DNA from 2 places in the Limosilactobacillus walteri genome. Region 1 is predicted to be linked to the other one. Evidence: a T-box and tRNA genes for the amino acid it is inferred to sense, from the RefSeq annotation. Region 1 holds a T-box; the other holds one or more tRNA genes.

What was found. The T-box of region 1 lies ahead of leuS (leucine--tRNA ligase). A T-box ahead of a tRNA ligase gene usually reads a tRNA of that ligase, here a tRNA-Leu.
Region 2: it has a tRNA-Leu gene. The T-box ahead of leuS (leucine--tRNA ligase) is inferred to sense a tRNA for this amino acid. The anticodon was not compared.

Annotation. Positions count from the first base shown of each region.
Region 1 is NZ_QORN01000008.1:4,847-9,284, forward strand. It holds gene DTK66_RS02775 (MFS transporter) at 1-275, shown strand, start outside; gene DTK66_RS02780 (DNA-3-methyladenine glycosylase I) at 351-890, shown strand; SMK box riboswitch at 941-1,052, shown strand; gene metK (methionine adenosyltransferase) at 1,050-2,237, shown strand; T-box leader at 2,288-2,493, shown strand; gene leuS (leucine--tRNA ligase) at 2,554-4,438, shown strand, end outside.
Region 2 is NZ_QORN01000018.1:38,877-43,314, forward strand. It holds gene DTK66_RS05075 (beta-galactosidase small subunit) at 1-174, opposite strand, end outside; gene DTK66_RS05080 (glycoside hydrolase family 2 TIM barrel-domain containing protein) at 158-2,044, opposite strand; tRNA gene DTK66_RS05085 (tRNA-Leu) at 2,198-2,283, opposite strand; gene DTK66_RS05090 (SprT family protein) at 2,341-2,793, opposite strand; gene DTK66_RS05095 (Tex family protein) at 2,786-4,438, opposite strand, start outside.

The DNA of each region.
Region 1 (4,438 bases):
TTACCCTTGGTGCAAATGCCTTACCAGACAAACTCGTGCCTCATGGTACTGCTGTAATTACTACTGTTCGACAGGTACTGGGTTCAGCAGGCGTAACAATTTCGACGCTTATTCTCACTGTTGCGACAGCAAATGCGTTACAAAGCGGAATGACAGCTCAATTAGCAGCCTTACATGGTTACCGGTTAGTATTTATCGGAATGATAATCGTTGAATTATTCGGCTTAGTATTAGCATTTCTTTTGAAAAACACAAAAAAACAAAGTGAAAATTAGGTAAAATATGTATATTCTTAACTGAAGGACTGAGCTAGCCTCGGTTCTTTTTTATATAAAGCAAAGGAATGAAAAATAATGACAAAACGACCGCAATGGGCAGAAAAAACGCCAGAAATGCAAAATTATTATGATAATTATTGGGGATTCCCAGTTCATGATGATTACCTTCTTTTTGAAATGCTTTCGTTAGAATTATTTCAAGCAGGTTTGACTTGGCAAACGATCTGGCACCGGCGATTAGCATTTGAAGATGCTTTTTTAGGCTTTAATGTTGAAAAGGTCGCTGCTATGACTGAGAAGGATGTCGAGCGGTTGTGTGCTAATGCTAAGATTATCCGTAACCGTCGTAAAATTTTAGCAGTAATTAATAATGCACGGGTGATCTGCCAGCTGAGAGAAAATGGAACCACCTTTAACGATTACATTTGGCAGTTCATGAATGGAAAAGCGGAACGGTTAATTTTAAGTGCCGGCGAAGATTTGCCAGCCCAAACGCCAGCATCGCAGCGGTTATCAAAACAAATGCGCAACGATGGTTTTAAATTTGTTGGTCCTACAATTATTTATTCATTTATGACAGCTGTAGGGATGGTAAATGCTCGCTTGGAATAGGAATATTAGGATTATCATTGATTGTTGGCTGGAAACTATGCTAAGATTATTCTCGTTATGAAGCAATTCCCGATAGGATTCACGTCTGAACGTGAAGATGCCTTGTAACCGCAACTACAAACTGTTGAAAGTTTCAATAGAATATGGGGGAATTATAAGATGGCAGAACGACATTTATTTACATCCGAATCAGTTTCTGAAGGACATCCAGACAAGATTGCTGACCAAATTAGTGATGCAATTTTGGATGCATTGCTCGAAAAGGACCCAGACTCACGGGTTGCTGTTGAGACGTCAGTTACTACCGGATTAGTATTAGTTTTTGGTGAAGTTTCAACTAAGGCTTATGTTAATATCCAAAAGATCGTGCGTGATACGATTAGAAAAATTGGCTATACTGATGGTAAGTATGGGTTTGATGCTGATAACTGTGCAGTTATTACAGCGATTGATGAACAGTCACCTGATATTGCGCAGGGGGTTGATGACTCCTTAGAGACACGTGAAGGGGATGCTGATCCGCTTGACCAGATTGGTGCTGGTGACCAAGGATTGATGTTTGGTTACGCAACTGATGAGACACCCGAATATATGCCGCTTACATTAGTCTTGAGCCATAAGTTAATGCGTAAGATTGCGCAATTACGTAAAGACGGAGTTATCTCATACCTTCGTCCAGATGCCAAGGCTGAAGTTACCGTTGAATATGACGAAAATGATAAGCCGCTTCGTGTTGACACTATTGTGTTAAGTACCCAGCATGACCCAGAAGTTTCCCTTGATCAAATCAAGCAAGACGTTAAGGAACAAGTTATTAAAGCGGTAATTCCTGCTAAATACCTTGACGATAAGACAAAGTACTTTATTAATCCGACTGGCCGTTTTGTAATCGGTGGTCCGCAAGGAGATGCGGGATTGACTGGTCGTAAGATTATTGTTGATACTTATGGAGGAGCCGCTCACCATGGTGGTGGTGCTTTCTCTGGTAAGGATGCGACCAAGGTTGACCGTTCTGCTAGTTATGCTGCTCGCTATATTGCAAAGAATATTGTGGCAGCAGGTTATGCTAAAAAAGCTGAAATCCAGGTTGCCTATGCAATTGGGGTAGCAGAACCGGTATCAATCATGATTAACACTTACGGTACTGGTACACGGACTGAAGAAGAATTGATTGCGGCCGTGCGGAAAGTATTTGATTTACGGCCAGCAGGAATTATTGAAATGCTTGACTTAAAACGGCCAATTTACAAACAAACGGCTGCCTATGGTCACTTTGGCCGGACTGATATTGATTTACCTTGGGAACAACTTGACAAGGTTGACGAACTAAAGGCAATTTTAGGCTAAATTAAATCTTATACTTGCAATCACTGATAGTGGTTGTTACAATAAGCGTTAAATATTTGATCGTAATAGAAATATTAGTTTTTGATATGGCCTTCAGAGATCCTGTGGTGCTGAGAACAGGAGACCTGTCATTAACGAACTCATCTAGGTGATTACTGCCGAAGTTAGTAAGCAGTGACGTTTACCGCGTTAAGGTACTAAGCGCCATGATTACCATGGAAAACGGGTGGTACCGCGGATAGATTTCGTCTCGTAGATTTTTCTACGGGACTTTTTTATTACGATTATTAAACTACAAAAATGAGGAGCGAGATAGATGGCTTACGATCATACAGCGATTGAGAAAAAATGGCAAAAATTCTGGAAAAAGAACGAAACGTTTAAGGCAGACCTTAATAAAGACCAGAAAAAATATTATGCCCTAGACATGTTCCCTTATCCATCTGGTCAAGGACTTCACGTTGGTCACCCAGAAGGATATACCGCAACTGATGTAATGTCACGAATGAAACGGATGCAAGGATTTAATGTTCTCCACCCAATGGGCTGGGACGCATTTGGTCTTCCTGCTGAACAGTATGCATTGAAAACTGGTCACAACCCTAAAGACTTTACTAACAAGAATGTTGATCATTTTCGGGATCAAATTCAATCACTTGGTTTTTCATATGATTGGGATCGTGAAGTTAATACAACTGATCCAAACTTCTATAAGTGGACTCAATGGATCTTTGAACAACTTTATAAAAAGGGCCTGGCTTATGAAAGTGAGATTATGGTCAACTGGGCACCTGACTTTATGGGGGGAACAGTGGTAGCCAATGAAGAGGTTGAAGACGGTAAGACGAAGCGAGGCGGATACCCAGTATACCGTAAGCCAATGCGACAATGGGTATTGAAAATCACAGCTTATGCAGACCGCTTGATTGATGACCTTGACCTTGTTGACTGGCCTGAAAGCGTTAAGGAAATGCAACGCAATTGGATTGGCCGTTCAGAAGGTGCTTCCGTTTACTTCCCTGTTGTCGGCGATGAAGATACGAAGATTGAAGTATTTACTACTCGTGCAGATACGTTGTTTGGTGCTTCTTATGTTGTTCTCGCGCCAGAACAAGAGTTGGTTGACCAATTAACAACACCAGAGCATCAAGTAGAAGTTGAAAAGTACAAGGAAGAAGCTTCCCGGCGGTCTGATCTTGAACGGACTGATTTAAATAAGGATAAGACAGGGGTATTTACTGGTTCTTACGTTATTAATCCAGTTAATGGTGAAAAATTACCAATCTGGATTAGTGATTATGTTCTCGCGTCATATGGGACAGGTGCTGTAATGGCTGTCCCATCAGGTGACCAACGTGACTATGACTTTGCGAAAAAATTTGATTTGCCGATTAAGCCGATTATTGAAGGTGCTGACATTTCAGAAGGTGCCTTTAGTGGTGATGGCAAACATATTAACTCCGGCTTCCTTGATGGTCTAAATAATGCTGACGCTAAGCAAAAGATGATTGACTGGCTAGAAGAACATGATGCCGGTCATAAGAAGGTTAATTACCGCCTTCGTGACTGGATCTTCAGTCGTCAACGCTACTGGGGTGAACCAATTCCGGTCATCCACTGGGATGATGGAACAACTTCATTAGTTCCTGAAGATGAACTTCCGCTTAAATTGCCAAATACCGATAATATTGAGCCTTCTGGAACTGGTGAAAGTCCATTGGCAAATGTTGAAGATTGGGTTAACGTATACGATGAAAACGGGCGGCATGGTTTACGTGAAACTAATACGATGCCACAATGGGCTGGTTCATCTTGGTACTGGCTTCGGTACACCGACCCTCACAATGACAAAGAATTTGCCTCCAAAGAAGCCCTTGATTACTGGTCACCAGTTGATCTCTACGTCGGTGGTGCAGAACACGCTGTCCTTCACTTGCTATACGCTCGATTCTGGCATAAAGTTCTTTATGACCTTGGTCTTGTGCCAACGAAGGAACCATTTATGAAACTTGTTAACCAAGGGATGATTTTGGGCTCAAACCATGAAAAGATGTCTAAGTCTAAGGGCAATGTTGTTAATCCAGATGACATTGTTGACCAATATGGTGCTGATACCTTACGCCTTTACGAAATGTTCATGGGACCTCTTGAAGAGTCAGTGCCATGGGATGAAAAAGGATTGCATGGTGCTAACAAGTGGG
Region 2 (4,438 bases), on a different contig from region 1:
AGTAGTGGCCCGCCAAAAAGTTGGCATTGGTTCGCGATAGAGCCATTCTTTGCCATTTATTTTCATTGACTCAAGGCCACCACGTTCATAGCTAAAAATATAGTGAAAATCATCGCCGCTTAAGCCCAGTGTTCCATCGCCATAAATAACATTTAATTTATTTGTGTAAGCCATAATAGTACCTTACCTCCTGCATTGCCGGCTTGGGTGTCCGGTCCGCAAACATTAAGCCATCGCCTGAAAACTCATAATCTGAATGGCGGTCATCAAAGTCGCCACCATACCGCATTACTTCTTGACCACTAACTGGATCTTTAACAAGTAATGCCTGATCGATAAAGTCCCAAATAAATCCACCGAAATATTGGGGGTATTTATCAAGAAGGGCGATATATGATCCCATTCCTCCATCAGAGTTCCCCATATCATGCATATATTCACATTCCATAAATGGTTTGTCTGGATTATTCTTTAAGTATTCTTCAACTTCCTTTGGCGGCAGATACATCCAGCTTTCCACATCCGAAATTTGGTCACGATACTCCGGCGTATGGCAAACACCTTCATAGTGAACAAGCCGACTATCATCATGTTCCTTGTAAAACTCATTCATTTTTACAAGATTATCGCCGGCATATGATTCATTACCGAGGGACCAGAATAAAATCGATGGGTGATTTTTAAACGTCTCATAGTTTGTTCGTGCCCGATCAACTACCACTTCACGCCATTGCGGAACTGAACCGGGAACATTGTACGATGGCTCAATCGCTCCCATCTTTTGCCAGGTAGCATGGGACTCAAGGTTATTCTCGGCCATCATATAGATGCCATTATCATCACACATATAATACCAAGGAATCTGGTCGGGATAGTGACACGTCCGAACAGCATTAATGTTATTTTCCTTGAAGGTAGCGATGTCGCTGGTCATGTCTTCCATGGTAATTGCGCGGCCACGCTTAGCATCCCATTCATGACGGTTGACACCATTGATAATTAACCGCTCACCATTTAAGAGAACGACATGGTCTTTGTTAATCTCAATTCGCCGAAAACCAAACCGATAAGGAACTAATTCGCTTAAGTCACCATTCTTATCACGAACTTCAACTAATAATTGGTAAAGGTAAGGATGATGGTTATCCCACAAATTAACATTTTCCAAGTACTGGTCACGAACCTCAACCGTGGCGCTAACAGGATGGGTTTCATTAACAAGGGTATTACCATCGACATCAATTACCCGCACATTAACTGTCCCTTCTTTTTCCCCTTGAAGTTGCAGGTCAACATTAAAAATGCCATCTTGATAATTATCGGTAACAGTCGGCTTAATATTCATATCTTCAACATGAATACTAGGTTGGGCGAGTAAATTAACGCTCCGAAAAATACCAGAAAAACGGAACATATCCTGATCTTCAATCCACGAAGCAGTACTATGCTTAAAGACTTCAACTGCCATCACATTATCCTCATCTTGAATGTATGGGGTGAGGTCAAATTCAGACGGGGTAAAACTATCTTCCGCATAACCAATAAAGTGCCCGTTTAGCCACAAGTACATTGCCCGTTCAACCCCTTCAAATCGAACCCGAATTTGCTTCCCCCGCAAAGACGGCGCAAGATCAAAGTGCTTAATATAGGAGCCAACCGTATTATCCGCTCCATTGCTGAACGATCCTTCTTGACCATCATCAGGGCTAAGCGCATAGGCTGGCCGCCGATAAATCTTCCCTTCCCATGGAATTAGGGTGTTAATATAGTTATTTTGCGCGTAATCATTTAACTCAATTTCACTTGGCACTTCAATTGTGTCAAAACTACTGCTATCATAATCGGTCGCATAAAAGCCAGCTACCCGTTCTTGCGGATTTTTTGCAAAATGAAACTGCCACTTACCATCAAGGCTTTGGACAAACCGGCTATTACGGTGCTGCCACTCATCGTAATCACCATAGTAATAGTGGTCGCTGTGCGCTGGCAGTTGATTAACACGGAAAGTTTCCGGGTCATCAAGCCATTTGATATCTGCATCCATTAGTAAATCCCTCCTCGTTACTACTTACAACAACTAAAGTATAGCGCTTTCATAAATGTAATAGCAAGAGTGATAGATAAAGTTTTACTAAATTTTAGTAACGAATTTTAAAACAAAAAAAGCTTGAGTCGTTAAACTCAAGCTTTTTAATAGTGCGGCCGAGAGGACTTGAACCTCCACGGTCATAATCGACCATAAGATCCTTAATCTTACGCGTCTGCCAGTTCCGCCACGGCCGCATATCAACCAACGAATATTATTATAGCAAGATACCTATTCGTTGGCAACTACTTTTTTTAATTTTTTAAAATAAAATGATGACCGCAACGACGGCAAACATATCGGTTAGTATTAAAACGCCGTTGTCGTGCTATTTCGACACCACAGCCAGTACACTGATAACGCCACTTTCTTTTTGCATTAACACGCCTTTTACTTGTTGCTGGCGCATATCTTGAACCGCCAACCTGCGCCAGTAACTGTTTGAAATCCTTGCTCCGATGATGATAATCCCTCCCTAGTAAGTGGAGATGGTAATGGCATAACTCATGAAGGACCACGCTCCGTAAGTTTACTAAGTCAAATTCGGTATACATCAACGGGTTAATATCAATATGATGGTCATTTAGATGGTAACGGCCACCCGTTGTTGTTAAGCGCCGATTAAAAAATACCCTGTGCGTAAAAGGACGCCCAAAGTATTCTTGTGACCACTGCTCGGTTAATTGTTGCAACCTTTCGTTATTCATTTGCCACCGCTGCCGGCTCAATCATCGTTAACTGAATTCGTTGACGTTGCAAATCAACATCGTCAATCCACACATCAACAATATCACCAACCGCAACAATCGCACGGGGATCACGAATAAATTGCTTACTCATTTTTGAAACATGAACCAAGCCATCATGTTTAACACCGATATCAACAAATGCGCCAAAATCAACAACATTTCGAACCGTTCCTTGTAATTTCATCCCCGGCTTAAGATCTTCAATTGTCATCACATCATGGCGAAGCAATGGTGCGGGCATTGAATCTCGCAGATCGCGTCCTGGCTTTTGCAGGGAAGCAATAATATCCTTAACTGTTTCCGCCCCAACCTGGTCGTTAGTAAACTGGCTAATGTCAATTGCTTTTAACTTCTTTTCAGCTGCTGGTGTTCCCAAATCAGCAAGGTTAATTCCCGCAGATTCGATAATTTGACGGGCAACTTCATAACTCTCGGGATGGACATCGGTATTATCAAGCGGATTTTCGCCACCAATAATCCGTAGAAAACCAACCGATTGCTGGTATGCCTTAGGTCCTAAGCGCGGAACCTTTTTCAGCTGGGTCCGATTAGTGTAGCGGCCATTTTCATCCCGGTAAGTCACAATGTTCTTAGCAATCGTCTTATTAAGCCCTGAAATTCGGGTCAATAACTGGTAGCTTGCCGTATTTAAGTTAACACCGACCCGGTTAACCGCGCGTTCGACAATTGTCTCTAGTTCACCGCTAAGCTCCTTCTTCGGCAAATCATGTTGGTATTGTCCGACACCAACAGCTTGCGGGTCAATCTTCACTAATTCTGCTAGCGGGTCCTGCAAACGGCGACCAATACTAATCGCACTCCGTTGTTCAACATGCAAGTCTGGAAACTCATCACGGGCTTCCTTGCTGGCAGAATAAACCGAGGCCCCTGCTTCATTCACGATTACATAATAGATTGGCCGTTTAACCTTTTTTAGCGCCTCCGCAACGAATTGTTCCGATTCACGACTAGCTGTTCCGTTGCCGATTGCAATCATCTCAACATTGTACTTCTCAAGCAGTTCAATAAATTCGCTTTCTGCCGTTGCCCGTTGTTTTTCCGGCGCGGGTTTATGGGGATAAATAACAGCTTTGGTTAAGAATTTACCATTTTCATCAAGCACCGCTAGCTTACACCCTGTCCGATAGGCCGGGTCAAAGCCCAAAACGACTTTTCCTTTAATCGGAGCCTGCATCAAAAGGTGGTAAAGGTTTTCACCAAATACTTTAATTGCTTGCTCGTCAGCACTTTCCGTTAATTGCCGACGAAGTTCCCGTTCGATTGCTGGACCTAAGAAACGTTTATATGCATCCTTATATGCCTCTTCAATAAAGGCTGTCGCTTCATTTTGCTTGCTTGTCTTAATCAATCGAAAATGAAGGTAATTCATTACCGGCATATCATCGACTGTTATCTTTACGTTAATTACGCTTTCCTTTTCACCCCGGTTAAAGGCTAAGATCTGGTACGAATTTAGTTTCTGAAGCGAGCTGGTAAACTCATAATATTGCTTATAAGTACCTAATTCATCTTTTTCTTCACCATCTCGTTTAAGTGCCGTTGCCAACTGACCATGTTGGGCAGTATAGTTACGAAGCCAGCT